Regions from separate parts of the Arthrobacter sp. SAFR-179 genome, predicted to be linked through region 2. Evidence: riboswitches for the same ligand, from Rfam matches in the RefSeq annotation. Region 2 holds a riboswitch; the other holds the start of a gene.
The links. Region 2 has a riboswitch for glycine ahead of gcvP (aminomethyl-transferring glycine dehydrogenase). Riboswitches for the same ligand answer to the same signal wherever they lie in the genome.
Positions count from the first base shown of each region.

Region 1: it holds a riboswitch for glycine, as region 2 does, so the genes downstream of both, gcvP (aminomethyl-transferring glycine dehydrogenase) here and gcvP (aminomethyl-transferring glycine dehydrogenase) in region 2, are expected to answer to the same signal.

Region 1 is NZ_JBPFDM010000018.1:2,482-23,552, reverse strand. It holds gene ACR65K_RS20235 (elongation factor G-like protein EF-G2) at 1-774, shown strand, start outside; gene ACR65K_RS20230 (MFS transporter) at 817-2,070, shown strand; gene mmsB (multiple monosaccharide ABC transporter permease) at 2,197-3,477, opposite strand; gene mmsA (multiple monosaccharide ABC transporter ATP-binding protein) at 3,482-5,011, opposite strand; gene chvE (multiple monosaccharide ABC transporter substrate-binding protein) at 5,117-6,244, opposite strand; gene araB (ribulokinase) at 6,512-8,278, shown strand; gene ACR65K_RS20205 (L-ribulose-5-phosphate 4-epimerase) at 8,275-8,991, shown strand; gene araA (L-arabinose isomerase) at 9,021-10,541, shown strand; gene ACR65K_RS20195 (LacI family DNA-binding transcriptional regulator) at 10,590-11,603, shown strand; gene ACR65K_RS20190 (hypothetical protein) at 11,712-11,915, shown strand; gene ACR65K_RS20185 (DUF4193 domain-containing protein) at 12,008-12,310, shown strand; gene ACR65K_RS20180 (AMIN-like domain-containing (lipo)protein) at 12,471-13,019, shown strand; gene ACR65K_RS20175 (APC family permease) at 13,090-14,646, opposite strand; gene ACR65K_RS20170 (Dps family protein) at 14,869-15,348, shown strand; gene ACR65K_RS20165 (MFS transporter) at 15,458-17,017, opposite strand; gene ACR65K_RS20160 (TetR/AcrR family transcriptional regulator) at 17,103-17,639, shown strand; glycine riboswitch at 17,734-17,831, shown strand; gene gcvP (aminomethyl-transferring glycine dehydrogenase) at 18,018-20,876, shown strand; gene gcvT (glycine cleavage system aminomethyltransferase GcvT) at 20,888-21,071, shown strand, end outside.
Region 2 is NZ_JBPFDM010000021.1:495-9,994, reverse strand. It holds gene ACR65K_RS20550 (LamB/YcsF family protein) at 1-385, opposite strand, end outside; gene ACR65K_RS20545 (hypothetical protein) at 369-1,169, opposite strand; gene cycA (D-serine/D-alanine/glycine transporter) at 1,414-2,955, opposite strand; glycine riboswitch at 3,006-3,102, opposite strand; glycine riboswitch at 3,103-3,200, opposite strand; glycine riboswitch at 3,492-3,592, shown strand; gene gcvP (aminomethyl-transferring glycine dehydrogenase) at 3,753-6,626, shown strand; gene gcvT (glycine cleavage system aminomethyltransferase GcvT) at 6,636-7,772, shown strand; gene gcvH (glycine cleavage system protein GcvH) at 7,805-8,188, shown strand; gene glyA (serine hydroxymethyltransferase) at 8,185-9,500, shown strand, end outside.

The DNA.
Region 1 (21,071 bases), on a different contig from region 2:
CGGATAGCGGCAGGGGATCCCACCCTGCGGGTGGACAGGAACGCCGAAACACACCAGCTGGTGCTGTGGTGCATGGGCGAAGCGCACGCCGAGGTGGTCCTGGACAGGCTGCGCGACCAGGGCGTGAAACTGCACACCGTGGAGGTGGTGACGCCGCTGCGGGAAACCTTCGCGGCTGCCGCCTCCGGCCACGGCCGCCACGTCAAACAGTCCGGCGGCCACGGCCAGTACGCTGTGTGCGACATCGAGGTGGAACCGCTGGAGCGCGGCGCCGGGTTCGAGTTCGTGGACAAGACGGTGGGCGGTGTCATCCCGGGTACGTTCATCCCGTCCATCGAGAAGGGGGTCCGGGCACAAATGGACAAAGGCGTTTCTGCCGGCTTCCCGGTAGTTGACCTGCGGGTGACCCTGGTGGGCGGCAAGGCCCACAGCGTGGATTCGTCGGACGCGGCGTTCCAGGCGGCCGGGGCCCTGGCACTCCGGGAGGCCGCGGCGGCGGGGAAGATCCAGCTGCTGGAACCGGTGTCCTCGGTCTCCATCACCGTGGCCGACGAACACGTGGGGACGGTGATGAGCGACTTGTCCGGCCGGCGGGGACGCCTCACCGGCACCACCTCCTCCGGCGAGGGACTGACGGAAATCAGCGCCGAAGTCCCGGACCAGGAACTCCTGCGGTACGCAGTTGAACTGCGGGCCCTGACGGCCGGCACCGGGCGCTTCCGCCGCCAGTACCTGCGCCATGACCCCGTGCCCCCGAACTACAGCCCGGCCTGAGTCCACCGTGGCACGAACAGGCATCAAGAGCGCCGTCCGCCGGTGAACGCCGCAGCACGGAAGATCCAGACCGTCTACCTGACGCTGACGTTGGGCAACACCCTTGCGGCATCGTTCATTTGGGGGATCAATACGTTGTTCCTGCTCGACGCCGGGCTGACCAACCTTGAGGCCTTCGCCGCGAACGCCTTCTTCACGGCAGGGATGGTGCTTTTCGAGGTACCCACCGGGGTGGTGGCGGACAGCTGGGGGCGGCGCGCATCATTCCTGCTGGGGACCGTGACCCTGGCCGCCTCCACCTACCTCTATTACCTGTTGTGGCAGTTGTCCGCGCCGTTCTGGTGGTGGGCCGCGGTGTCGGCGCTGCTGGGACTTGGCTTCACCTTTTTCTCGGGGGCAGTGGAAGCCTGGCTGGTGGACGCCCTGCACTTTTCCGGGTACGACGGCGGGCTGGAAGCGGTCCTGGGCCGCGGCCAGATGGTCTCCGGCATCGCCATGCTGGCCGGTTCAGTGGCCGGCGGCGTGATCGCGCAGGCAACAAACCTGGGCGTACCGTTCCTGCTGCGCGTTGGGGTGCTGGTGGCCATGTTCGCGGTGGCCTTCCTGCTCATGCACGACGTCGGCTTCACACCGGAACGTTCGGCCCACCCCGTGCAGGCCACCCGGGCGGTCCTCAAGGCGTCGCTGGACGGCGGCCTTCGGAACCCGCCGGTGAGGTACATGATGCTGGCGGCACCGTTCACCGAAGGCGTGGGGTTCTATGTCTTCTATGCCCTCCAGCCCTACCTGCTGCAGCTGTTCGGAGACCCCAGGGCCTACGCCATCGCAGGCCTGGCAGCCGCCATCGTTGCCGGCGCGGACATCGTCGGCGGCTGGTTGGCCCCGGTGGTCCGCAAACTGGTCCGCCGCCGGACCACCGTCCTGATCGCTTCCACCGTCACCAGCTCCATGGTCCTGGTGGTGCTCCTGGCCACCAGCATCTTCTGGCTGGCACTGGTGCTCCTGGCACTTTGGGCCGTGGTGGCCTCCGCCGGCACCCCGGTGCGCCAGGCCTACCTGAATGACATGATCGGCTCGAAGCAGCGGGCAACAGTCCTGAGTTTTGCCTCATTGATGGGATCCAGCGGGGGAGTGGTGGTGCAGCCGCTGCTCGGGAGGTCCGCCGACGTCTTCGGATATCCCGCGTCACTGGCATTGGGCGGCGCGGTGCAGCTGCTGGCGGCACCCTTCATCCTCCTCAGCAGGCGCCGGCGCTCGCCGGCAGACGTTGCCACGGGACTGGCGGCAGCGCCGTAAAGAGCGGGCGTGTGCATGCGCCGGAATGACCGTCCTGCACGCGCCGGACACACGTAAAGGGGCCCCTGGCTCCGGACTAAATCCGGGGCCAGGGGCCCTCACAGTGGAGTGCTGCTTAGTGCACTGCTACTTAACGCCTGCCTCCACCGTTTCGCTGGCAGCCGGCGTCGGCTTTTCCTCTGCGGGCGGAGGTGTGGTCTTCAGCTTGAACCGCTTGCCAAGGTCACCGCCGCCTCCGCTGCGGTTCTTGTTGAAGATATCGAACCCGACGGCGACAAGGAGGACCAGGCCCTTGATGAGCTGCTGGTAATCGGTACCCAGGCCCAGGATGGACATGCCGTTGTTGAGCACGCCCATGATCAGGCCACCGATCATGGCTCCCGCCACCGTTCCGATGCCGCCGGTGACGGCGGCGCCGCCGATGAAGGCCGCGGCGATGGAGTCCAGTTCGAAGCCCGTACCACCGGCGGGCTGCGCCGAGTTGAGCCGGGCGGTGAAGACAAGGCCCGCCAGTGCGGAGAGCACGCCCATGTTCACGAAGAGCCGGAACGTGACGGCCTTGGTCTTGATGCCCGACAGTTCAGCCGCATGGAGGTTGCCGCCGATGGCGTACGTATGCCGGCCAAAGACGCTGTTGTTCATCAGGGCCGTGTAGGCGATCACCAGCGCGGCCAGGACCACCAGGACGATCGGTGTGCCGCGGTAGGAGGCCAGCAGGAACGTGATGATGAGCATGAGCAGGGCCGTGAAGGTGGTCTTGATGATGAACCAGACCAGGGGTTCGCTTTCGAGGTCGAACTTCCTGCGGATCCTGCGCTCCTTGAAGGCCTGGATCAGCAGGGCCGCGGTAGCACCGACGCCCAGGATGACGGTGAGCCACTCCAGGACGGACGTGCCGCCGGAGATGTCGGGAAGGAAACCGCCGCCCAGGGCCCGCAGCTCGGCGGGGAAGGGGGTGATCTGCTGGTTCTTGAGCGTGATAAGTGTCAGTCCGCGGAAGATCAGCATGCCCGCCAGCGTGACGATGAAGGCGGGGATCCCCACATAGGCGATCCAGTACCCCTGCCAGGCGCCTACAAGGGCGCCGACCAGCAGGCAGGCAGGGATTGCGGCCCACCAGGGCCAGCCCCAGTGCACGATCATGACGCCGGCCACGGCGCCAATGAACCCGGCGACGGAGCCGACGGAAAGGTCGATGTGCCCGGCGATGATCACCATCACCATGCCGATGGCCAGGATGAGGATGTAGCTGTTCTGGACCACCAGGTTGGTGACGTTCTGCGGTTCCAGCAGGATTCCGCCGGTCAGCCCCTGGAACAGCAGGACGATCAGGATCAGGGCAACGAAGATGCCAACCTGGCGGAGGCGGCTTGTGAGGAATCCGAGCGATTCTCGTAAGGCGGACATTTCGCTATTCCTTCTCTTTGGTCATGTAGTGCATCAGGGTTTCCTGGGTGGCCTCGGCAATGGGCACTTCACCGGTGATATGGCCGGCGGCGAGGGTGTAGATGCGGTCGCAGATGCCCAGGAGTTCGGGAAGTTCCGAGGAAATGACGATCACGGCTTTTCCTTCGGCCGCGAGTTTGGCGATGATCGTGTAGATCTCGTACTTGGCGCCGACGTCGATGCCGCGGGTGGGTTCATCGAGGATAAGCACGTCGGGGTCCGAGAACATCCACTTGCTCAGCACCACCTTCTGCTGGTTTCCGCCGGAGAGCTTCCCGGTGATGGCGGCCACCGAGGGCGCCTTGATGTTCATGCTCTTCCGGTAACCGTTGGCTACAACGGTCTCCTGGTTCTTGTCCACGAAGCCGCGTTTGGCGAGCTTGCGCAGTGCTGCCAGGGAGATGTTGCGCTTGATGTCCTCGATGAGGTTCAGGCCGTAGTGCTTCCGGTCCTCGGTGGCGTAGGCAATGCCATGCCTGATGGCGTCTGAGACCGTGGCGGTGTTGATTTCCTCGCCGTACTTATAGACCTTGCCGGACGTGGCGGTGCCGTAGGTGCGGCCGAAGACGCTCATGGCAAGTTCGGTGCGCCCGGCACCCATCAGCCCGGCAAGTCCCACCACCTCGCCCTTCCTGACATGCAGGTTGGCGTTCCTGACCACCATGCGGCTGTGGTCCTGGGGGTGCCGGACGGACCAGTCTTCGATCCGGAGGACCTCTTCGCCGATGTTCGGCTCGCGGTCCGGGTACAGGCTCTCCAGGTCACGGCCCACCATGCCGCGGATGATCCGTTCCTGGGTGATCTGGCCTTCATCGAGCCGGAGGGTCTCAATGGTCTTGCCGTCGCGGATGATGGTGACGGCATCGGCCACCTTGCGGATTTCATTGAGTTTGTGGCTGATGATGATGCTGGTGACCCCTTGGCCCTTCAAATGGAGGATCAGGTCCAGCAGGTGGCCGGAATCCTCGTCGTTGAGGGCGGCCGTGGGCTCGTCCAGGATGAGCAGCTTCACTTCCTTGGACAGGGCCTTGGCGATTTCCACGAGCTGCTGCTTGCCCACGCTGATGTGCTGCACGGGGGTGACAGGGTTTTCGTCGAGGCCCACGCGGGCCAGCAGCTTTGCGGCCTCCAGGTTGGTCTTGCGCCAGTCCACCCAGCCGTTGGTGGCCTGTTCGTTGCCAAGGTAGATGTTCTCGGCGATGGAGAGGAACGGGCTGAGCGCCAGTTCCTGGTGGATGATCACAATGCCCCGCTTCTCGCTGTCCGAGATGCTGGAGAAATTGCAGGGTTCGTTTTCGAAGAGGATTTCCCCGTCGAAGCTGTTGTGTGGATAGACGCCGGACAACACTTTCATGAGCGTTGATTTGCCGGCTCCGTTCTCACCGCAGATGGCGTGGACCTCTCCACGGTTCACATCCAGGGTGACGTCCTGCAGCGCTTTCACGCCCGGGAACGTCTTGGTGATTCCTCGCATTTGAAGAATGGGTGTGTTCATCGTCAATTCCCACTGACTGGTCGAAGCTTGGCCTTCTGCTGGTGCAGGAGGCTGCGGGCGGGGCCGTGGCCGGATGGAGGTCCGGCCACAGCCCCCGGACGTTGACTACTTGACGTCGGAGTCCTTGTAGTAACCCGAGTCGATCAGTTCCTTCTTGTAGTTGTCCTTGGTGATGATCACGGACTTCAGCAGGAATGCCGGGACAACCTTGACCTTGTTGTTGTAGGTCTTGGTGTCGTTGGTTTCCGGTTCCTGGCCCTTGAGGACGGCGTCCACCATCTTGACGGCCTGCGCGCCGAGCTGGCGGGTGTCCTTGAAGATGGTGGAGTACTGCTCGCCGGCGATGATCGACTTCACGGAGCCCTTTTCGGCGTCCTGCCCGGTGACCACCGGCAGGCTTCCCTTGGCGTAGCCGCCGGTGCTGGTGAGGGCGGAGATGATGCCGATGGACAGGCCGTCGTACGGCGAAAGGACGCCGTTCAGCTTGGTGCCGGAGCTGTAGGCGGAGGTGATGATGTCCTCCATGCGCTTCTGCGCCACGGGTGCCTGCCAGCGAAGGATGGCGGCCTGCTCAAACTTGGTCTGGCCGCTGGGAACTTTCAGGGTGCCGGCGTCCATGTACGGCTTGAGGGTGTCCATGGCGCCGGTCCAGAAGAAGTTGGCGTTGTTGTCGTCCGGGCTTCCGGCGAAAAGTTCGATGTTGAAGGGGCCCTTGCCCTCCACCTTCTTGCCGCTCGCATCCACCAGGCCCAGGCCGGTCAGCAGCGAGGTGGCCTGCTGGACACCCACCGTGTAGTTGTCGAAGGTGGTGTAGTAGTCCACGTTTGCGGTGCCGTTGATCAGGCGGTCATAGGCGACCACCTTCACGTTCTGTTCCTTGGCCTTTGCCAGGACGTCGGTCAGGGTGGTGCCGTCAATGGCAGCGATGATCAGGGCCTTGGCGCCCTTGGTCAGCATGTTTTCGATCTGCGAGACCTGGGTTGGAATGTCGTCATTGGCGAACTGGAGGTCCGTCTTGTAGCCGAGGTCTTTCAGGGACTTCTCAACGTTGGCGCCGTCGGCGATCCACCGTTCGGATGTCTGGGTGGGCATCGAGATGCCAACCAGCGAGTCGGCGGGCTTCGCCGCGCCACTGGATTCACTGGTTCCACCACGGGAGCCACAACCGGTAGCGCCCACGGTCAGGGCGAGGACAAGGGCCACCGCGCCCATGAGTTTTTTGATTCTCACCATTATCTCCTTCCGCGGCAGCATTGCCGCGAAGTGTTGTTGGACGGGGAAGCGGCGACGCTCCCGGTCCTGGCCACATTGTTGATGTGTCGGTTCAATATAGACTGATTTGTGAACGCTAACAAGAGGCTCCTTCCAGAAATCCCGAAACTCTTTCGACTTCATTGACTTCTGCTTTGTTAGCGTTCACACTTGCTGCAGCACTTAGCTTGACCCTGACCCTACAAAACCCGGTAATGAGGCCCATGCCTCCCGGATGGAGGCAACCCCATGCCAGATGCGTTGTTCACTTCCAACTCCGAGCCCCGCCATGATCCCTGCGTGATCGGGGTGGACTATGGAACGCTCTCAGGCCGTGCCGTGGTGGTACGTGTCCGCGACGGCAAGGAGCTTGGCAGCGCCGTCCACGAGTATCCCCATGCAGTGGTGACCGATTCCCTGCCCAAGGACGTGGCGGGCGACGACGGGGCACGGCTTCCCGGGGAATGGGCACTTCAGGTGCCCAACGACTACCGGGACGTCCTGCGCAGCGCGGTCCCAGCCGCGGTGGCGGACGCGGGGATCGACCCGGCCGCCGTCGTCGGCATTGCAACGGACTTCACCGCCTGCACCATGGTGCCGGTCAAAGCCGACGGCACGCCCCTGAACGAACTGCCGGGCTATGCCAACCGGCCGCACGCCTATGTGAAGCTCTGGCGGCACCACGCCGCCCAGGGGCAGGCCGACCGGATCAACCGGCTCGCGGCCGAACGGGGTGAAGACTGGCTTCCCCGGTACGGGGGCCTGATCTCCTCCGAGTGGGAATTCGCCAAGGGCCTGCAGCTGCTGGAAGAGGACCCGGAAGCCTACGCCGAAATGGACCACTGGGTGGAGGCGGCCGACTGGATTGTCTGGCAGCTGTGTGGCCGCTACGTCCGGAACGCGTGCACCGCCGGCTACAAGGGGATCTACCAGGACGGGCGGTACCCGTCGGAGGAGTTCCTGGCCGCCCTAAACCCCGAATTCAAGGGCTTTGTCAGCTCCAAACTCGAGCACACCATCGGACGGCTGGGCGACGCCGCGGGCACCCTGACGGCGGAGGCGGCGGCCTGGACGGGCCTGCCGGAGGGCATCGCCGTGGCCGTGGGAAACGTTGACGCCCATGTCACGGCACCGGCTGCGAAGGCAGTGGAGTCCGGCCAGCTGGTGGCCATCATGGGCACCTCCACCTGCCATGTCATGAACGGCACCAAACTGCATGAAGTACCGGGCATGTGCGGGGCTGTGGACGGCGGCATCGTTCCCGGGCTGTGGGGTTACGAGGCAGGGCAGTCCGGCGTGGGGGACATCTTCGGCTGGTTCACCAAGTACGGCGTCCCGCCGGAATACCACCAGGCGGCCAAGGACGCTGGAGTGGGAATCCACGAGTACCTCACCGGCCTCGCGTCGCAGCAGGCCATCGGGGAGCACGGCCTGATTGCGCTTGACTGGCACTCGGGCAACCGCTCAGTCCTGGTGGACCACGAGCTGTCCGGTATCGTGGTGGGCCAGACCCTGGCCACCAGGCCCGAGGACACGTACCGTGCACTGCTCGAAGCCACTGCGTTCGGTACCCGGACCATTGTGGACGCTTTCCGCGGCGCCGGCGTTCCGGTCAAGGAATTCATCGTGGCCGGCGGCCTGCTGAAGAACAGGCTCCTGATGCAGATTTACGCTGACGCCACCGGCCTGCAGTTGTCCACCATTGGCTCGGAGCAGGGTCCGGCCCTGGGGTCGGCCATTCACGCCGCCGTTGCCGCCGGTGAATACGCTGACATCCGCGAAGCCTCTGCCGCCATGGGCGCCGAACCCGGGGAGGTCTACACCCCGATCCCCGAAAACGTCGCTGCATACGACGAGCTGTTCCAGGAGTACAAGGCCCTGCACGACTACTTCGGCCGCGGCGGCAATGACGTGATGCACCGGCTTAAGGCCATCCAGCGCAGAGCTGCCCGGACCGTCCTTCCCGGCACCGGTGCCGGTTCTGCAGCCGAAACGGCCATGGAGGTGTCCGCATGAGCACCGAAGCAGGAATCCTGGAGACCATTGCCCGGGTCCGGGAGGAAGTGTGTGCGCTGCATGCGGAACTGACCCGCTACGAACTGGTGGTGTGGACCGCGGGCAACGTCTCGGCCCGCGTGCCGGGCACGGACCTGATGGTCATCAAGCCCTCCGGCGTCTCCTACCAGGACCTGACACCGGAGCAGATGATCGTGACCGACCTGCACGGCACTCCAGTGCGGGGCACCAACGTCGGTGGCGGTGGCACTGTCGATTGGGGCAATCCGCCGCTGTCGCCGTCGTCGGACACGGCCGCGCACGCCTACGTGTACCGCCACATGCCTGACGTGGGTGGAGTGGTGCACACGCACTCCACCTACGCCACCGCCTGGGCTGCCCGGGGCGAGGCCATCCCGTGCGTGCTGACCATGATGGGCGACGAGTTCGGCGGCTCCATCCCGGTGGGCCCGTTTGCCCTGATCGGGGACGACTCGATCGGCCAGGGCATCGTGGAGACGCTCAAGAACTCCAATTCCCCGGCGGTCCTGATGCAGAACCACGGCCCGTTCACCATCGGCAAGGACGCCCGGTCTGCCGTGAAGGCGGCCGTGATGTGCGAGGAAGTGGCCCGGACCGTGCACATCTCGCGGCAGCTCGGTGAACCGCTGCCCATCGACCAGGACTCCATCGACTCCCTTTACGCCCGCTACCAGAACGTCTACGGCCAATAACTGGCCCCGGAAACTTTCCAGGAGAATCCATGAGCACCGCAGCAAACACCTCCCTCGACGGTTACGAGGTCTGGTTCCTCACCGGCAGCCAGCACCTGTACGGGGAGGAAGTCCTCAAGCAGGTTGCCGCCCAGTCGCAGGAGATCGCCAACCAGCTCAACGCCAGTTACGCCGTCCCGGTAAAGATTGTCTGGAAGCCGGTCCTGACCGATTCTGACGCCATCCGCCGCACCGCCCTTGAGGCCAACTCGGATGATTCCGTCATCGGCGTCACCGCCTGGATGCACACGTTCAGCCCGGCGAAGATGTGGATCCAGGGCCTGGACCTGCTGCGCAAGCCCCTGCTGCACCTGCACACGCAGGCCAACCGCGACCTGCCGTGGGCGGACATCGACTTCGACTTCATGAACCTGAACCAGGCCGCGCACGGCGACCGCGAGTTCGGGTACATCCAGTCCCGCCTGGGCATCGCCCGGAAGACGGTCGTGGGGCACGTCTCCAATCCTGAGGTGGCACGCCAGGTGGGTTCCTGGCAGCGGGCCGCCGCCGGCTGGGCTGCCGTGCGGACCCTGAAGCTGACCCGCTTCGGCGACAACATGCGCAACGTGGCCGTCACCGAAGGTGACAAGACCGAAGCGGAGCTGCGCTTCGGCGTCGCGGTCAACACCTGGTCCGTGAACGAGCTCGCGGACGCCGTGCACGGCGCGGCAGAGTCCGACGTCGACGCCCTGGTGGCCGAATATGAGGACCTTTATGACGTGGTGCCGGAGCTCCGCGCAGGTGCGGCCAGGCACGATTCGCTGCGGTACGGCGCCCGGATCGAACTGGGCCTGCGCAGCTTCCTGGAGGGCAACGGCTCCGCCGCGTTCACCACCTCCTTCGAGGACCTCGGCGCCCTCCGCCAGCTCCCGGGCCTGGCGGTGCAGCGGCTCATGGCCGCCGGCTACGGCTTCGGCGCCGAAGGCGACTGGAAGACCGCCATCCTGGTCCGCGCTGCCAAGGTGATGGGCGCAGGCCTGCCCGGCGGCGCCTCCCTCATGGAGGACTACACCTACCACCTGGAGCCCGGGTCCGAGAAGATCCTGGGCGCCCACATGCTGGAGGTCTGCCCCTCCCTCACGGCATGGAAGCCCCGCCTGGAAATCCACCCGCTGGGCATCGGCGGCAAGGAGGACCCGGTCCGCCTGGTGTTCGACGCCGACGCCTCCCCGGGCGTCGTCGTCGCCCTGTCCGACATGCGCGACCGTTTCCGCCTGGTGGCCAACGCCGTGGACGTGGTTCCCCTGGACCAGCCGCTGCCCAACCTGCCCGTGGCCCGCGCTCTGTGGGAGCCCAAGCCGGACTTCGCCACCTCCGCCGCCGCCTGGCTCACCGCCGGCGCCGCCCACCACACCGTGCTCTCCACCCAGGTGGGCATGGACGTGTTCGAGGACTTCGCGGAAATTGCCAAAACCGAACTGCTCACCATTGACGAGGGCACCACCATCCGGCAGTTCAAGAAGGACCTGAACTGGAACGCCGCCTACTACAAACTCGCCGGCGGGATCTGATTCCGTGGCACGGCTGAGCTCCTGGCCCCCGCCAATGGCGAGAACCTCGTGACGCCCGGCAAGCCGGTACGGCTGCCGAGGCTTGAAGACGTGGCGGAGCTGGCCGGGGTCTCACACCAGACCGTGTCACGGGTGGTCAACAGCCACCCCAACGTGAGCGCCGGGACACGGGAAAAGGTGGAAGCGGCCATTGCCCGGCTGGGCTACCGCCGCAACACCGCCGCCCGGAGCCTGGTCACCCGGCGCTCGCAGACCATCGGCGTCCTGGGCAGCGAACTTTCGCAGTACGGGCCCGCCAATACGCTGCTGGGAGTGGAACGCGCTGCGCGGGACGCAGGGTACTTCGTCAGCGTCGCTGCGTTGCGGGAGGTCAGCCGGGACACCATCCTGGACGCCGTCAGGCACTTCCTGGACCAGTCGGTGGACGGCATCGTGGTGATCGTTCCGCACCTTCAGACGCTGGCCGCGCTGGCCGAACTTCCCATCGGCGTGCCGGTGGTGGCCGTGGGGCCGGAGGGGAATGACGCAGTTGGCGGCGTCAGGGTGGACCAGCGCCGCGGAGCCGAGCTGGCGGTGTGGCACCTGATAGGGCAGGGACACGTCCGGATCGGCCATGTCGCGGGGCCGCAGGACTGGATTGATGCCGTGGCCCGCGCCGACGGCTGGCGGTCCACCCTGGCGTCGGCCGGGCTCGATGCGGACCTGATGATCGAGGGTGACTGGAGCGCCGGCAGCGGCTATGAAATCGGGCGGCGGATTGCGGCCACGCGCCGCGCCACCGCCCTCTTCGTGGGCAACGACCAGATGGCCCTGGGGGTGCTGCGCGCCCTGACCGAGGCCGGCATCAGGGTGCCGCAGGACGTGTCCGTGGTGGGCTTCGACGACCAGCCCGAAGCCGGCTACTTCAGTCCGCCGCTGACGGTGGTACGGCAGGACTTTGAAGAACTGGGCCGGCGGTGCATGCAGATGATGCTCACGGCATTAGATGGCGCAGACGGACCACGGACGCTGGTGGTGCAGCCGGAACTGGTCCTGCGCAGCAGCACGGCGCCGCCGGCCTGAAGAATCCACCTGGGATAACCCGGTTGGAGGTCCGGCCGTCAGTGGACTTAATCAGGGGGAGACCCCCGTGAAACGTGGCCACAACAATCGCTGCGTAGGTTTCAGGGCATGATGTATGACCTGCTTACCCGGCTCCGTGACTGGCTGCTGGATACGTTCACGTATGATTCCGAATCGGCGGCCGCCGGCGCCATGGCGGACGCAACCCGGTGGGGCTGGCTGCCGGCTCTGAGCGGAGTGTCCGCAGGCGCGGACCAGGCCCGGTCCGAGCATGCCGGAACAGCGGGCGGAAGCGGCACGATGTCTGCTTAGCCACACTATTGCGCCAGCAGCGGGAGAATGCCCTAAACTGCTGCACTGAGGTGCCTGAAATGGCGCTGTGCAGCAACGAAAGTGAACACGCTATGGCTACCGATTACGATGCTCCACGCAAGCAGGAAGAAGAGTCGCCCGCCGACTCTCTCGAGGCCCTCCAGGCGTCACGGAGCGGCAACGCGCAGACCGCAGTTATCGATGTCGACGAGAACGACACTGCTGAAGGCATCGACCTGCCCGGCGCCGACCTGTCCAACGAGGAACTGACCGTCATTGTGGTTCCGGAGCAGTCCGATGAGTTCACCTGCTCGTCGTGCTTCCTGGTCCGCCACCGGTCCCAGGTTGCCCGTGAAAAGGACGGCCTGAAGTACTGCCGCGACTGCGAAGGCTGACTTTCTTCCTGAATCTTTCCCGGCGCCGGCCACCTCCCCGAGGTGGCCGGCGCTGCTTTGTCCCGGGACGCCGTCGTTATCAAAATGCTCACTCGTTTCCCAGACCCAACACTCCTACGCTGAAAGCATCCAATGGCTTTGAATCATGGATGGCACTGCTATGAAGAAGTTCCTTACCTGGCTCGCAGCAATTTTGTTGGCTGCAGGGCTGGGAATTGCGGTCCCGGCGCCTGCCTCTGCGGCGCCCTACTGTGGCCTCACATGGGGCTCGCTGATGAAAACGGACGGCGGCATGAGCGCGGCACCCGTGACCAACGTCCGGACCGGGCAGCACTACTGCTTTGACCGGCTGGTGGTTGACCTGGGCGGCATGCCCGCACCCGGCTACAGCGTCCGCTACGTGGGGCAGGTAATCCAGGACGGCTCAGGAGCAGTGGTGCCCACCCGGGGCGGCGCCCGGCTGCAGATCGTGGTCAAGGCCCGGGCCTATGACACTAACGGACAGCCCACGTACACCCCCGGAGACAAGGCTGAGCTCTCCAACGTGTCCGGTTACCAGACTTTCCGCCAGGTGGTCTGGGCCGGAAGCTTCGAGGGCCAGACCACCATGGGCCTGGGCGTCCGTGCCCGGCTGCCGTTCAGGGTGTTCACCCTTGACGGGCCCGGACCGGCTTCCCGCCTGGTGATCGACGTGGCGCACTACTGGTGAGCGGTCCGTCGTCGTCAACAAAAAAGATGCCGTGCCCCTGTTGGGGCACGGCACCTTTTGCGTTGGCGGACTACTCCGGGACCACCAGCGCAGGGGTGTCCTGCTTTAAGGTTTCGCCGCGGAAGAAGCCGGGGTGCGTGCGGGACATGACCAGCATGACCACGGCGCCCAGGGCCAGGATGCCGATGCCCAGGATGAACACCAGTCCCACGCCGAAGATCTCGGAACCGCTGCCGAACTCCGGTGCCAGGCTGTCAACGGCGGTCTGGGCGAACACCACGAACAGCCCCACGCCGCCCACCACCGGGCACACCAGCCGCAGGATGAAGTGGCGCATACTGTTGAACAGGCTGTGGCGGAAGTACCAGGTGCAGGCCAGTGCGGTGAGGCCGTAGTAGAAGCAGATCATCAGGCCCAGGGCCAGGATGGTGTCATTCAGGACGTTTTCGCTGACCACGTGCATCACTGCGTAGAACCCTGCGGACATTACACCGGCGGCGATGGTGGCGAAGCCCGGGGTGGCGAACTTCCTGCTGATGCGGCTGAACGGTTCCGGCAGGGCTCCGTAGTGCGCCATGGCCAGCAGGCTGCGGGACGGCGACATGAACGTGGACTGGAGGGAAGCCGCTGAGCTGGAGAGCACGGCGAGGGACATCAGGATGGCGAAGGGGCCCATGATGGGGGAGGCCAGGGCCGTGAAGATGTTCTCGTGGTTATCCGCGTTGTTCAGGCCGTTGCCGGTATCCCCGACGCCGGCGAACATCATGGTGGCGATGCTGACCAGCAGGTAGATGGCCAGGACGATGACGGCGGTCAGGGTGCCGGCCACCCCGGCGGTCTTCTTGCCGTTGGCCGTTTCCTCGTTGACGGTGAGGCAGACGTCCCAGCCCCAGTACACAAAGATCGACAGGGAGATGCCGGCCGCAATCTGGCCGAACGTCTCAATCTTGGTGACGTCGAACCAGTCCCAGCTGAACGGGATTGCCGTGTCGGAGGTGGACCAGTTGGCGAAGGCCATGGCGACGAACAGGCCCAGTACCAGCAGCTGGAAGCCCACCAGGCTGTACTGCACCATCTTGGTGGTGTGCAGGCCGCGGTAGCTGACCCAGACGGCCAGCGCCACGAACACGAAGCAGGTGAGGACGTTCAACGCTTTGTTGTCGGCCAGGTCCGCGAGTTCCGGGGAACCGGTGAGCTGGGACAGGAAGAGGTAGAAGAAGTCGACGGCGACGCCGGCCAGGTTGGAGAGCACGATGATGTTTGCGGCCAGCAGGCCCCACCCGCCCATCCAGCCGATCCAGGGCCCGAAGGCTTTGGTCACCCAGGTGAATGTGGTGCCGCTGTCCGGGGAGTCGGCGTTGAGCTCCCGGTAGGCGAGCGAGACCAGGATCATGGGAATGAACCCGATCAGGAAGATGACTGGCAGCTGGAGCCCGGCTTCGTTGACGGTGGGTCCGAGTGCGCTGGTGAGGGTATAGGCGGGGGCGATGGTTGAAATACCGAGGACGACGACGGCAAGAAGCCCGAGTTGCCCGCCCTTGAGTCCCTTGGCACTGACGCCGTCAGCGGAAGGTGCGTGGGCGTGCGGGCCGGGTTTGGCGGTACTGGTGCGGATTATCTCTGTCATGGCACCACTTTCTGGAAGGCTGTGAGACGGAGGTCACTATATGAATGGCGTTCATTTAGTATGGGGGCACGCGCCCTGCGATGCAAGACGCAATATGAATCACATTCGTTTATGACTGCCTGCCTGGAATTAGTAAGCTCACTGAGAAATTGCCGCAGGCCCTGCCGCCGCATGGCGGGCGGCTGGTAGCGTCGGCCGTATTGGACCACTTGAGGAGGATGCATGAAAGCTTCACCGACACTGACCAACAACCTGCAGGCTGTCCTGGCGGACCTGATCGAACTCCACGTTCAGGGGAAGCAGGCGCACTGGAACATCGTGGGCACCAACTTCCGCGACCTTCACCTGCAGCTTGATGAAATCGTGGACGCTGCCCGGCAGTTCGCGGACGACACTGCCGAGCGCATGCGTGCCCTGCACGCGCTCCCGGACGGCCGCAGCTCAACGGTTGCCGAAACCACCAGCCTGGCCCAGTTCCCTGACGGGCTGATCAGCACCACGGATGCCATTGAGCGGATCGTCGCCGCCATGGAGGCCGCGGTGGGAACCATGCGCAAAGTCCATGACGAGGTGGATGAGGAGGATCCCACCTCGGCGGACCTCCTCCATGAGTTCATTGCCCGGCTGGAGCAGTTTGCGTGGATGGTGCAGGCCGAGAACATGAAGCCCACCGCCAAGGTAACCGCCGCCGACTCCAAGTAGCGGGATCGGCGGGCGCGCAGCCCGCTGCCATTTCAAAGGGCGCCCGGCGCCGAGGTATTCCCTCGACGCCGGGCGCCTTTGTGCAGCCAGCACAGCACACCCTCGGCTGCTAGGCCGCTTTCGGCACTTTCCGCAGCACGACGGCGGCGAGGACTGCCGCCGTCGCCATCAGTACCAGCCCAATCGCCGCAGTGATGTGGACGCCGGAATCAAACGCTGCTGCCGCAGCTTCGCGGACGGCTTCCGACAGTGATTCGGGCACCAGGTTTGCTGCTTCAATTGCGCCGGCGAGCGTTTCACGGGCATTGTGCAGGGCGGATCCGGGCAGTATGCCGTCCAGTCCCGCGGGCAGGCGCAGGTTCTGCTGGTAGGACGCGGTCAGGATGGAGCCCAGCACCGCGGTCCCCAGCAGCGAGCCCACCTCGTAGCCTGTCTCCGAGATCGCTGCGGCAGCACCTGACTTCTCCGGCGGGGCGGACCCGAGGATGAAGTCGTTGGAGATGGTTTCGGCCGTGCCCACGCCCAGTGCCAGGACCAGGAGCGCCGCCAGCAGCAGCGAGGGCCCGCCGTCATGGTTCCCGAATGCCACCATGGTGTAGCCCGCAGCGCTGAAGGCCAGTCCCGCCGCCACCACGTAGCCCGGACGGACCTTGCGGACCAGCGGCACCACCACCAGTCCGGCCACCACCGTGGCGGCCAGTGCCGGGATCATGGCAACGCCCGCCGCGGACGGGGTCATGCCTTCGAGGAGCTGGAGGTGCTGGGCAAGGAACAGGATGAACCCGTTGAAGGAGAACAGGGCAAGGATGTTGGCGCTGATGGCCATGCTGAACACCCTGTTCCGGAACAGGGACATGTCCAGCAGCGGGTGCTTCAGCCGGTGCTGCCGCCGCACGAACACGGTCCCCATCGCCAGGCCGAAGGCGATTGCCCCCAGGCCTACTGTCCCCGGGCCTTCCGTGGCAACTGCCTTGATTCCGTAGACAACGGGCACCATGACCAGCATGGAGAGCAGGATGCTGGGGATATCCACCTTGCCGGGCGCCGGATCCTTCGATTCGGGAATCACGGCCGGTCCAAAGGCCAGCAGGGGGAGCATGAGCGGGACCGCCACCAGGAATACGGCGCCCCACCAGAAGTGCTCCACCAGCCATCCGCCGACGATTGGGCCCAGCGCCGCGCCGCCGGAGAATCCGGCAGCCCAGATGGCCACGGCCAGCCTCCGGCGGTTGGGCTCCGGGAAGATGTTGCGGATCAGCGACAGGGTGGAAGGCATCAGCATGGCACCGAAGAATCCCAGGGCGGCGCGGCCGGCGATGAGCCACTCCGGCGCCGGTGCAAAGGCGGTGGCAACGGACAGTCCGGCAAAGCCGATGCTGCCAAGGATCAGAAGCCTCCGCCGCCCAATCCGGTCGCCCAGGCTTCCCATCGATACCAGCAGCCCGGCGAGTACCAGTGGGTAGGCGTCAACGATCCACAGGAGCTGCACTCCGGTGGGTTCCAGGGCCCCTGCGATGGCGGGCAGCGCGAATGTCAGCGCCGTGTTGTCCACCGCCACCAGCAGTACCGGGAACATCAGCAGCCCCAGCGCCAGCCAGTCCCGCCAGGGGGAGCACGGGGCGGTAGCGGCCGCCTGCGCGGACGCGGAACTCTTGATGAAAGTGGTCATGGAAATAACTGTACCGTCCAGACGGTACAGTTTAGAAATGGAGGGATTTCCGTTTTCCTGCCTGGTGGCAGGCATGATGGAAGGCATGCCCCGAAAGCCTGTTGCCCGTGACGCGGTCCTGGACGCCTTCGAGTCCCTGCTGATCGAAGTGGGGGAGCGCGCGGCCACCCTCGATGCCGTGGCCCGCAAGGCAGGGGTGTCCAAAGGCGGCCTCCTCTACCACTTTCCCAATAAGGAAGCGCTCATCGCCGTGCTGCTTGACCGGCTGGAGGGCCTCGCCCGGGAGGATGCCGACGCGATGGCTGCTGCCGCTGAAGGCGCCGCGGCATACTTCATCCGTTCCTCCGTCTGGGCCGATACTCCGCTGGACCGCGCCATCGTGGCCGCCACCCGGCTTGCAGAGGTGGCCCATGAAGAGACAAGGCGCCGGTTCGCGGCCATCCAGCAGCGCTGGTTGGACGAGATCGCTGCCGACGTTGGGCCCGGCCTGGCCAAGGCGGTCCTCTACATGGGGGACGGCCTGTACTTCAACGCCATGCTGTCCGTTGCCCCCGCTCCGGCAGGGGGAGCGGCCGCCGACGTGGAGGAACTCCTGGCCGCTTTGGAGCGGCTCCGGAGGTAGTTCGGGTCATTTGCCGGGAGGGGCTGCGGCGTAGGACAATAGAGAGTTGTGAGGGCTGTCACCGGCCCTTATGGTTCGACAAATGAATAGCCTTTGATCTGCGGCGGGAGAGTTCTGCCGGAAGTACAGGCAGGCGCCGTTGGAGCAAATCCTCCCCAGGAATCTCGCAGGCCCCTGTACCGCCGCGGCGAGGCACCTCTGGAAAGCAGCAGGCAGTCCACCACCCTTTGGGAGTGCAGGGACTGTTGTGCTCACCGACGGTGCAAGCGGGTCCTGCCCAGGCAGGCAACGCGGAAACTCTCAGGTCCAATACAGAGCGGGGAGGGACCCGAATAGCTGTGGCGTACCCTTCGCCGCCTGAGTAAATGGAGTTCCTTCGTGTCGGTTACCCCAGCCTCCACCACTTTCGTAGACCGCCATATCGGCGCGCGCCGCCAGGCCGACGTCGACACCATGCTCAAAGCCGTAGGCTACGACTCGGTCGACTCCCTGGTTGATACCGCCGTTCCCAAGGTCATCCGCCAAGACACCGCGCTTCGCCTGCAGGACGCGCTCAGTGAGGTTGAAGTCCTCACCGAACTGCGGAAGCTTGCCGCAAAGAACAAGACGGCCGTGCAGCTGATCGGGCAGGGCTACTCCGATACCGTGACTCCGCCGGTGATCCGCCGCAACATCCTGGAGTCCCCGGCCTGGTACACCGCCTACACCCCGTACCAGCCGGAGATTTCCCAGGGCCGGCTTGAGGCGCTGCTGAACTTCCAGACCATGGTGCAGGACCTCGTGGGGCTGCCTATTGCCAACGCGTCGCTGCTCGATGAAGCAACCGCCGTGGCTGAGGCCGTGCTGCTGATGCGCCGCGCCAACAAGGCCAAGCCCGCGGCCGACGGCAAGACCGTCCTGGACATCGACGTGCTCCCGCAGACCATCGCCATTGTCAAGGGCCGCGCGGAGGCGCTCGGCTTCGAGGTGGAGGTGGCCGATCTCTCCAAGGGCCTGCCCGACGGTGACATCAACGGTGTGGTGCTGCAGCAGCCCGGCGCTTCGGGCCGGGTCTGGGACCAGTCCGGCGTGATCGCCGCAGCAAAGGAGCGCGGCGCGCTGGTGACCGTGGCCGCGGACCTGCTGGCCCTTACGCTCATTACCCCTCCGGGTGAGCAGGGCGCGGACATCGCGGTCGGCTCAGCCCAACGCTTTGGTGTTCCGCTGTTCTTCGGCGGCCCGCACGCTGCCTACATGGCCGTCCGCAAGGGCCTGGAGCGCTCGCTTCCCGGCCGCCTGGTGGGCGTGTCCAAGGACGACGCCGGCGTTCCCGCCTACCGCCTGGCCCTGCAGACCCGCGAACAGCACATCCGCCGCGAGAAGGCCACGTCCAACATCTGCACCGCCCAGGCGCTCTTGGCCATCGTCGCCTCCATGTACGCGGTTTATCACGGCCCCGACGGGCTGAAGGCGATCGCCGAAACGGCGCATGGCCACGCCCGTGCCCTGGCGGCCTCGCTTGCCACTGCCGGCGTCGACGTCCTGTACAAAAGCTTCTTCGATACCCTGACCGTCCGGGTGCCCGGACGGTCTGCCGGCATCATTGCCGACGCCGAGGCGCGGGGCATCAACCTGCGCAGCGTCGACGCCGATACCGTCGGCATCGCCCTCGATGAAACCACGACGCCGGCCATCGTCGCCCAGGTGGCCGATGTCTTTGGCGCCAAGGTTGCGGACGGCCAGGGTGAGGACCAGGGCTTCGGGCTGGAGGCCGCCGTCGAGCGTTCCTCCGACTTCCTGCAGCACCCGGTGTTCAACACGCACCGCTCCGAAACCCAGCTGCTGCGCTACATCCGCAAGCTCTCGGACCGGGACTTGGCGCTGGACCGCACCATGATCCCGCTGGGCTCGTGCACCATGAAGCTGAACGCCACCGCGGAGATGGAGGCCATCTCCTGGCCCGAGTTCGCCTCCATCCACCCGTTCGCCCCTGACTCCCAGACCGAAGGCTGGCGTGAACTGATTTCCGGGCTGGAAACCGATCTTGCCGAGATCACCGGGTACGACCAGGTGTCCATCCAGCCCAACGCCGGTTCCCAGGGCGAGCTGGCGGGCCTGCTGGCGATCCGCGGTTACCACCACTCCCGCGGCGACCAGCAGCGCAACGTCTGCCTGATTCCCGCATCAGCCCACGGCACCAACGCCGCCTCCGCCGTGCTCGCCGGGATGAAGGTCGTTGTCGTGGCCACAGCTTCTGACGGCACTATTGACCACGATGACCTCACGGCCAAGATCGAGGCCCACAAGGATGTCCTGTCCTGCATCATGATCACTTACCCGTCCACGCATGGGGTGTATGACGGGGACGTCCGTGAGGTCTGCGATGCCGTGCATGCCGCCGGAGGACAGGTCTACATCGACGGCGCCAACCTGAACGCCCTGGTGGGGCTTGCGCAGCCGGGCCAGTTCGGCGGCGACGTGTCGCACCTGAACCTGCACAAGACCTTCTGCATCCCGCACGGCGGCGGCGGACCCGGCGTCGGTCCTGTTGCCGCCAAGGCACACCTCGCGCCGTTTATGCCGGGTGATGCGAACAAGGCTGCGCACGAGGACGGGCATGGGGTTGCGATTTCCGCGTCCCGGTTCGGCTCGGCGGGCGTGCTGCCGATTTCCTGGGCCTACGTGAAGCTCATGGGCGGTGAGGGCCTGACCGAGGCCACCAAGTCCGCGCTGCTGGCAGCGAACTACGTCGCCTCCCGCCTGAACGAATACTTCCCGGTTCTGTACACGGGCGAGGGCGGATTGGTGGCCCACGAGTGCATCCTGGACCTGCGCGAACTCACCGCCCGGACCGGGGTGACGGCTGAGGATGTTGCCAAGCGCCTCATCGACTTCGGCTTCCACGCCCCCACCCTTTCGTTCCCGGTGGCGGGCACCCTGATGGTGGAGCCCACCGAGTCGGAGGACCTGGCGGAGATCGACCGCTTCATCGAGGCCATGATCAGCATCCGAAAAGAAATCGACCAGGTGGCCAACGGCGACTTTGCCGTGGCGGACTCACCCTTGCGCCGCGCACCCCACACGGCGGCCGCCGTCGTCAGCTCTGACTGGGACCGCGCGTACCCGCGGGAGCAGGCGGCCTTCCCTGCCCACCACAAGCAGGACAAGTACTTCCCGCCCGTGGGCAGGATCGACGGCGCCGCCGGCGACCGCAACCTGATCTGCTCCTGCCCGCCGCTGGAAGACTTCGAAAACTAAGGACCGGCACCATGACTGAGAACTACACCGCGCTTTACGACGAGCACAAAAAGCTCGGCGCGTCCTTCACGGACTTCGGCGGGTGGCAGATGCCGCTCAAGTACAGTTCGGAGCTGGCCGAACACCACGCCGTCCGCAACGCCGCCGGCCTGTTCGACCTCTCCCACATGGGCGAAGTCTGGGTGACCGGCCCGG
Region 2 (9,500 bases):
CCGCGACAACGGCCGAGGCCTGCTCGGCGTCGTGGACCGTGGTCTCGTACAGCGCTCCGTGCAGCTTCACGTAGTCCACGGAGGCACCCACGGCGTGCGCCACGCCGTCGAGCGCGCCAAGTTGGTACAGCACGTCACCGAAAAGCTCGTCGAAGCTCATCCCCAGCATGCGGCGCCCGTAGCCGGCCAGATCCCGGTAGCCCAGGTGCGCGCCGACGGTGACATCAAGTTCGTATGCCGCCCTGCAGCTGTCGAGCATGGTGACGGGGTCGCCTGCGTGGAGGCCACAGGCTACGTTGGCGCTGGTGGCCAGCTGGAACATCGCCGGATCGCCGCCCGCGGTCCAGGAGCCGAATGATTGGCCTACGTCAGCGTTGAGATCCAAATGTGTTGCCTTCCAGCGTCAGGTTGTCCGGCCCGGCGGCGGCATTCAGCTCCCCGGGGATGGTGTCCGGCATCGGCCCGAACGCCTCCCGGGCGTTCTTGGCCACCGCACGGCCCATCACGAGGTTACCGGCTCCGCCGACAACCGCCCCTATGCCGAACGGGAGGGCCCTGCCGAACAGTGCAGTTCCCTGGCGCTTAAGCAGGTTTTTGAGGAAGGCATGCTGGATCCGCTTCCGCACGCTGCCGAATCCCGGCCCCACCATTGACTTTGAAAGCGCGTTGCCCCAGGTGTTGGTGGGCCCTCCGGATGCCTGGCCACTGAGTGTGCCCAGCAGGGCCGTGCCCTCCTCGCCAAGCATGATGGCCATGACCATGGTGCCGGCCTTTTCCGGATTGGTCAGGCGGATGCCGTGGAGTTCAGCCAGCGAGGTGGCGTAAAGGGCTGTTGCTTCCAGGAAACCAACGGTGGCGGCGGCCGAAAGTCCCAGCGACGCCACGGTTCCAACACCGGGGACGACGGCGGTGGCACCCACCAGGGCACCCCCGCCGGCCACGGCCCGCAGGTAGTCGCGCTCTGCGATCTCCGCCAGCTGGGCAGCGGTGGCACGTGGATGCTTCTTCTGGAGCCGGCGGATGTAGCCAACCACCAGGGGCCGTTGGATCTGCACTGCCTTCATGAGCATGTTGTGGACCCCGGGCTTTGGCTTGCCCTCGGAATCGAACATTGCATTGTGGGCGGTTTCCTGTGCGATGCGTACTGCTGGGTTGCTGCGCCGGGCCATGGTCACCTTCATTCAAATCGACCTGCAGCGGTAAGCTGCCGTGCTCATTCCATCCTATGTGGACAAACACTAAGCATGCTTAACTTTCCTGGCCGCAGGTCCACGGCTCCGCAGCTCCAGCTCCGGACCGGACCGGGCTGATGCTGCGGCAGAATCATGCAGTTCCTGCCGCAGCATCAAAGCGGGAAGTCATGGCCGCCAGGGCGTCTTGATCAACCCAGCACAGCTGCTGAACCGCCGACTGTCATTTCCTGGCCCGCTCAACCCCGCGCGCGGCCGGAGCGGAGTCCTGGCCTGCGGAGCGCCCGGCGGCAGCTTCATCGGCCCGGAGTTCAGCCCGGAAGACCTCGAAGCGGGCAAGGTGCGCCGGACGGCGGCGGAGGATGGCCCACGCCACGCCAAGGATGACGAACCAGATGGGTGTTACCAGCAGTGCAACGAGGGTGTCGGGCTGGGTGGTCAGGGCCCACAGGACGAAGGCGAAGAACGCGTAGACCACCCACACGGCCGGGATGCCACCGGGCATCTTGAACTTTGATGCCGCATGCAAGTGCGGCCGGCGGCGGCGGAAAGAGATGTAGCTGGCCAGGATGATCGACCAGACGAAGACGAAGCAGACGGCTGACACGGTGGTCACCATTTCAAAGGCCTTGCCAACGTCCTGGCCGGCATACATGAGTACGACGCCGGACAGCAGCAGGACGCAGGACAGGAACAGGGCGTTGCTGGGCACCTTCCTCGTGGACAGGCGGCCGAACATGCCTGGAGCGTCCCCTTCCTGGGCCAGGCCGAAGACCATGCGGGACGTGGAGTAGATGCCGGAGTTCGCGGAGGACATGGCCGAGGTGAGGACCACCAGATTGACCACTGTGGCCGCGGCGCCGAGGCCGGCCAGGGAGAACATGCCGATGAAGGGGCTGTGGCCTGCGGCGAACTGGGTCCACGGGGTGACGGCCATCAGGATGACCAGGGCGCCGACGTAGAACAGCAGCACGCGAACTGGGATGGCGTTGATGGCCTTGGGCAGCGTGCGCTCGGGATTCTTGGCCTCGGCGGCGGTGGTGCCCACCAGTTCGATCCCCACGAAGGCGAACACGGCGATCTGGAATCCGGCCACGAAGCCCATGAACTCGTTGGGGAAGAAGCCGCCATGGCTCCAAAGGTTGGTGAAGCTTGCCGTGCCCGCGTCGCTCTGGAAGCCGGTGAAGATCATGAAAAGGCCCACGATGATGAGGGCAGCGATGGCGATGATCTTGATGAGGGCGAACCAGAACTCGGTCTCGCCGAAAGCCTTGACCGTGGCGAGGTTCAACAGGAGCAGGATGCCCACCGTGGCCAGGCCCGGGATCCAAAGCGGAAGCCCCGGCCAGAGTTCCTTGGAGTAGCCGGCAATCGCGATCACGTCAGCAATTCCGGTGATCACCCAACAGAACCAGTACGTCCAGCCTGTGAAGAAACCTGCCCACGGCCCCAGGAGGTCGGCCGCGAAGTCACTGAAGGACTTGTAGTTCAGGTTGCTCAACAGCAGTTCACCCATGGCCCGCATGACGAAGAACAGCATGAAGCCGATGATCATGTACACGAAGATCACAGACGGGCCGGCCGCGGAGATGGTCTTGCCGGAGCCCATGAAAAGGCCGGTGCCGATCGCTCCGCCGATGGCGATGAGCTGGATGTGGCGGTTGGTGAGCTGCCGTTCAAGGTGGGGTGGCTCGCTGCGGGCGGGCGTGTTTGCGGCTTCGTTGCGCGCAGGTTCGCCGTTGGACGTGGGGGGATGAATCGCCATGAGGAACTCCATCGATAAAGCGGCATTTGGGTACCGCAAAAGATTTGGTTCCTCCCCGCTCTGTAGTGAACCTGAGAGTTTCCGCAGCCAAGGGCCGCTTGCACCGTCGGTGAGCCAGGAACTTGCCTGGCTGCTTTCCAGAGTTGCCTGTCCGCGGCGGTACGTGGGCCTGAGAGTTTCCTGGGGAGGATTTGCTCCTACGGCGCCTGCTGAATGTACCGGCAGGGCTCTCCCGCCGCAGGTCGAAGGCATGTTCAGTTGGAAGCCGCAGCCCCGGGGGCCGCGGCGGGTCCTGCATTTGGGATGGGCGCCGGCCGGTGGGCCGCTCCGGATAGGTTGAGCCGGCCACCGGCAGCACCAATCCCGGGGTTCAGTGTGGTGTCGGTCACGATCGAAAGTCAAACCTGCCGTGACACAAGCGGGACAGAATGGCCTTACAGGGCCGGATCCACCCGCAGCGGCGGCCGCCCGATTTGCCACGAGCCGCTAATCCCGATACCTTGTGAGCCGAATCACCCACATTTGAATAAGCCTTTCGAGCTGTGACGGGAGAGTCCTCCCGGCAAAACACCGGGCAGGCGCCGTAGGAGCAAATCCTCCCCAGGAATCTCTCAGGCCCACGTACCGTCACGGCGAGGCGACTCTGGAAAGCAACCGGGCTTCTGCCTGGTTCACCGACGGTGCAAGCGGCCCCCTGCCAAGAGCAGGCAACGCGGAATCTCTCAGGTCCAATACAGAGCGGGGAGGAACCCATCCCACGCCGTGCCACCTTTGGCCGGCCAGAACTGGAGTTCCTCATGACGATTCAATCGCATCCAACATCGTTTGTTGACCGCCATATCGGCGCGCGCCGCCAGGCCGACGTCGACACCATGCTCAAGGCCGTGGGCTACGACAGCGTGGACGGCCTCGTTGACATGGCCATCCCCGCGTCCATCCGTCAGGAAACTGCGCTCAGGCTGACCGACGCCCTCAGCGAGGTGGAGGTCCTGGCCGAACTCCGCCGGATCGCCGCCAGGAACAAGACCGCGGTCCAGATGATCGGCCAAGGCTACTACGACACCGTGACTCCGCCGGTGATCCGCCGCAACATCCTTGAGTCCCCGGCCTGGTACACCGCCTACACCCCGTACCAGCCGGAGATTTCCCAGGGCCGGCTGGAGGCGCTGCTGAACTTCCAGACCATGGTGCAGGACCTGACGGCCCTTCCCGTGGCCAACGCCTCCCTCCTCGACGAGGCTATGGCGGTGGCTGAAGCCGTGCTGCTGATGCGCCGGGCGAACAAGAACAAGGATGCCAAGGACGGCAAGACGGTGCTCGACGCCGATTGCCTCCCGCAGACCATCGCCATCGTGCTGGGCCGCGCGGAGGCGCTCGGCTTCGAGGTGCAGGTCGCCGATCTCTCCAGGGGCCTGCCCGAGGGTGACATCAACGGCGTGGTGCTGCAGCAGCCGGGTGTCTCCGGCCGGGTCTGGGACCAGTCCGCCGTCATCGCCGAGGCCAAGGAGCGTGGCGCGCTGGTGACCGTGGCCGCTGACCTGCTGGCCCTCACCCTCATCACCCCTCCCGGTGAACAGGGTGCCGACATCGCCGTCGGCTCCACCCAGCGTTTTGGCGTGCCGTTGTTCTTTGGGGGGCCGCACGCCGCCTACATGGCAGTCCGCAAGGGCATGGAACGGACCCTGCCCGGCAGGATCGTGGGTGTTTCAAAGGACAACGCCGGCGCGCCCGCCTACCGCCTGGCCCTGCAGACCCGCGAGCAGCACATCCGCCGCGAGAAGGCCACGTCCAACATCTGCACCGCCCAGGCGCTGCTTGCCATCGTGTCCTCCTTCTACGCCGTGTACCACGGGCCGGACGGGCTGAAGGCAATCGCCGAAAGCGTCCACCGCAAGGCCCGGGTACTGGCCACAACCCTCAGCTCCATGGGCCGCGAACTGGTCAGCGATTCCTTCTTCGACACGCTCACAGTCCACGTTCCGGGCAAGGCCGCCAAGGTCATCACCGCAGCCGAAGCCCGCGGCATCAACCTGCGCTTCATCGACGCGGACACCGTGGGCGTCTCCGTTGATGAGACGACGACGGCGGCAACACTGTCGGCCGTCGCCGTCGCCTTTGGTGCCGGTCCTGTGAGTGACGCCCAGGGGTTCGAGCTGCCCGAGTCAGTGCTGCGCACCTCCGACTACCTGCAGCACCCTGTGTTCAACACCCACCGGTCCGAAACCCAGCTGCTGCGCTACATCCGCCGCCTGTCGGATCGGGACCTGGCGCTGGACCGCACCATGATCCCGCTGGGCTCCTGCACCATGAAGCTGAACGCCACCGCCGAGATGGAGGCCATCTCCTGGCCTGAATTCGCATCGATCCACCCGTTCGCGCCCGATTCCCAGACTGCCGGCTGGCGTGAACTGATTTCCGGGCTGGAAGCCGACCTCGCCGAGATCACCGGCTACGACCAAGTGTCCATCCAGCCCAACGCCGGCTCCCAGGGTGAGCTCGCGGGCCTGCTGGCGATCCGCGGTTACCACCATTCCCGTGGGGACCAGCAGCGCAACGTCTGCCTGATTCCCGCATCGGCGCACGGCACCAACGCTGCGTCCGCCGTGCTGGCCGGGATGAAGGTCGTCGTCGTCGCCACCGCCGCGGACGGGACAATCGACCACGACGACCTCACGGCGAAGATCGAGGCCAACAAGGACGTCCTTTCGGCCATCATGATCACCTACCCGTCCACCCACGGCGTGTACGACGCCGACGTCCGCGAGGTCTGCGACGCCGTCCACGCCGCCGGCGGCCAGGTCTACGTTGACGGCGCCAACCTGAACGCCCTCGTTGGCCTGGCCCAGCCGGGCCAGTTCGGCGGCGACGTGTCCCACCTGAACCTGCACAAGACCTTCTGCATCCCGCACGGCGGCGGCGGCCCCGGTGTTGGGCCGGTTGCCGCCAAGGCGCACCTCGCGCCGTTCATGCCCGGCGATGCGAACAAGGCCGCCCACGAGGACGGGCACGGGGTTGCGATCTCCGCGTCCCGATTCGGCTCGGCAGGCGTGTTGCCCATTTCCTGGGCCTACGTGAAGCTCATGGGCGGCGAAGGCCTGACCGAGGCCACCAAATCCGCGCTGCTGGCAGCTAACTACGTCGCCTCACGCCTGAACGAGTTCTACCCCGTCCTGTACACGGGTGAAGGCGGGCTGGTGGCGCACGAGTGCATCCTGGACCTGCGCGAACTCACCGCCAGGACCGGTGTGACCGCCGAAGATGTGGCCAAGCGGCTCATCGACTTCGGCTTCCACGCCCCCACCCTGGCCTTTCCCGTCGCCGGAACCCTGATGGTGGAGCCCACCGAGTCCGAGGACCTGGCCGAGATCGACCGCTTCATAGAGGCCATGATCACCATCCACGGCGAGATCCAGCAGGTAGCCAACGGTGACTTCACCCTGGAGGCATCACCGGTGCGCAACGCCCCCCACACGGCGGCCGCCGTCGTCAGCTCCGACTGGGACCGCGCATACCCGCGCGAGCAGGCAGTCTTCCCCGTTGCCTCCCTGCGCCAGGACAAGTACTTCCCGCCCGTGGGCAGGATCGACGGCGCCGCCGGCGACCGGAACCTGATCTGCTCCTGCCCGCCCCTCGAAGCGTTCGAGGACAGCACAGCCGATTTTGAAAACTGAGGACTTCCAATGACTGAGAACTACACCGCGCTCTATGATCAGCACAAGAAAGCCGGGGCCTCCTTCACGGACTTCGGCGGCTGGCAGATGCCGCTCAAGTACGAGTCCGAGCTCGCCGAGCACCACGCCGTCCGCAACGCCGCCGGCCTGTTCGACCTCTCCCACATGGGCGAAGTCTGGGTGACCGGCCCCGATGCCGCCGCGTTCCTGGACTACGCCCTGGCCGGCAAACTGTCCGCGGTCGCCGTCGGAAAAGCGAAGTACTCGCTGATCTGCGATGCCGACGGCGGCATCATCGACGACCTCATCACCTACCGCCGCCCGTCCCCCGAAGAAGGCGTGGACAAGTACCTGGTGGTCCCCAACGCGGGCAACGCCGCGGTTGTGGCCAAGGAACTCCTGGAGCGCTCCGCCAACTTCGACGTCACCGTGAAGGACGCCTCCGCGAAGACCTCGCTGATCGCCGTGCAGGGACCGAATTCCGAGGAGATCCTCCTGAAGCTGGTCCCGGCCGAACGGCACGCACTGGTCCGGGAGTTGAAGTACTACGCCGCCGTCGAGGTGGACATCAACGGCCAGGACCTGCTGTTGGCCCGCACCGGCTACACGGGCGAGGACGGGTTCGAAATCTACGTTCCCAACGAGGACGCCGCCGGCCTGTGGGAAGCGCTGCTTGAAGTTGGCGCCGACCACGGGCTCATCCCCGCCGGCCTCGCCGCCCGCGACTCCCTCCGCCTCGAAGCAGGCATGCCGCTCTACGGCAACGAACTCTCCCGGCACGTGAACGCCTACGCGGCCGGCCTGGGTCCCGTGGTGTCGCTGGCCAAGGAAAGCGACTTCGTGGGGAAGGAGGCCCTGGCCGCCATCAAGGCTGCCGGAGTCGGTTCAACCATCGGGCAGAAGCTGGTGGGCCTCAAGGGCACCGGACGCCGCGCCGCCCGTGCCCACTACCCCGTCCTCAAGGACGGCAGCCTGGTGGGCGAAGTGACCTCCGGCCAGCCCTCCCCCACCCTCGGATACCCCGTGGCGATGGCCTACGTCGATGTCGAATTCGCTGAAGCCGGCACCGTCCTGGACATCGACCTCCGCGGCAAGCCCGAGCGCTTCGAAGTGGTCAACCTCCCGTTCTACAAGCGCCAAAAGTAATCCACCGCAGTTTTCAAACGTAAGGAAAAGTCATGAGCAAAGTTGTTTCTGAACTGAAGTACTCCGCCGAGCACGAGTGGGTTGCCGTTGACGGATCCGGCCCTGCGGGGATCGGGATTTCCGCCGTGGCTGCCGATGCCCTGGGTGACATCGTGTATGTTGACCTGCCCGAGGTGGGCTCCACCGTGACGGCCGGCGAAACCTGCGGCGAGGTGGAATCCACCAAGTCCGTCTCCGACCTCTACGCCCCCGTGACCGGTGAGGTCATCGAGATCAATGACGGTGTGGTCTCGGATCCCGCCCTGATCAACAGCGATCCCTATGGCGCCGGCTGGCTCTTCAAGGTGGCCGTTACCGAGGAAGGCCCGCTCATGTCGGCCGAGGAGTACGCAGCAGCGAACGGCGGCGAGCTGTGAGCGGGGCTGCATCGGCAGGGACCGTCGCCTTTGAGCAGGTAGTCTCCCCCAGCCTGAACGCCCACCTCGCCGATCTGGATCCGGAGATTGCAGCAAAGATCGACGACGAACTGGGCCGCCAGCGCGACGGCCTGGAGATGATCGCTTCCGAGAACCACACTGCCGCAGCAGTGATGCAGGCGCAGGGCTCCGTCTTGACCAACAAATACGCCGAAGGCTACCCGGGCAAGCGTTACTACGGCGGCTGTGAGCACGTCGACGTGATCGAGCAGCTGGCCATTGACCGGTTGAAGGCCCTGTTCGGAGCCGGGTTTGCGAATGTCCAGCCGCACTCCGGCGCGCAGGCCAACGCCTCGGTCATGCACGCACTGATCAAGCCGGGCGACACCATCATGGGCCTCAATCTGGCCCACGGCGGCCACCTGACCCACGGCATGCGGATCAACTTCTCCGGCAAGCTCTACAACGTGGTGCCGTACGGCGTCCGCGAGGACACCCACACGGTGGACATGGCCGAGGTGGAGCGCCTGGCCCAGGAGCACAAGCCGCAGCTGATCGTTGCCGGCTGGTCCGCCTATGCCCGCCAGCTCGACTTTGCCGAGTTCCGCCGCATCGCCGATTCCGTGGGCGCCTACCTCATGGTGGACATGGCGCACTTTGCCGGCCTGGTGGCCGCGGGCCTGCACCCGTCTCCTGTCCCGCACGCGCACGTCACCACATCCACCACGCACAAGACCCTCGCCGGTCCGCGCGGCGGCATCATCCTGACCAACGACGCCGACATCGCCAAGAAGATCAACTCGGCTGTGTTCCCCGGCCAGCAGGGCGGCCCGCTGGAACACGTGATCGCGGGCAAGGCCGTGGCGTTCAAGATCGCCGCGTCCGAAGAGTTCCGCGAACGGCAGGAACGCGTCCTGACCGGTGCCCGTATCCTGGCAGAACGGCTGGTCCAGCCCGACGTCACGGCCAAGGGCATCAGCGTTGTGTCCGGCGGTACGGATGTGCACCTGGTCCTCGTTGACCTGCGCAACTGCGACCTCGACGGGCAGCAGGCCGAAGACCGGCTCGCCGCCATCGACATCACCGTCAACCGCAACGCCGTCCCGTTCGACCCCCGCCCACCGATGGTCACCTCCGGCCTGCGCATCGGCACCCCCGCCCTGGCCACCCGTGGCTTCGGCGAGGATGCCTTCCGCGAGGTGGCGGACATCATCGCCGAGGCATTGATTGCCGACGTCGGCACGGACCTGTCCGGGCTCCGTCACCGCGTCGAAGCCCTGGCAAAGTCCCACCCGCTCTACGCGGGGATCTC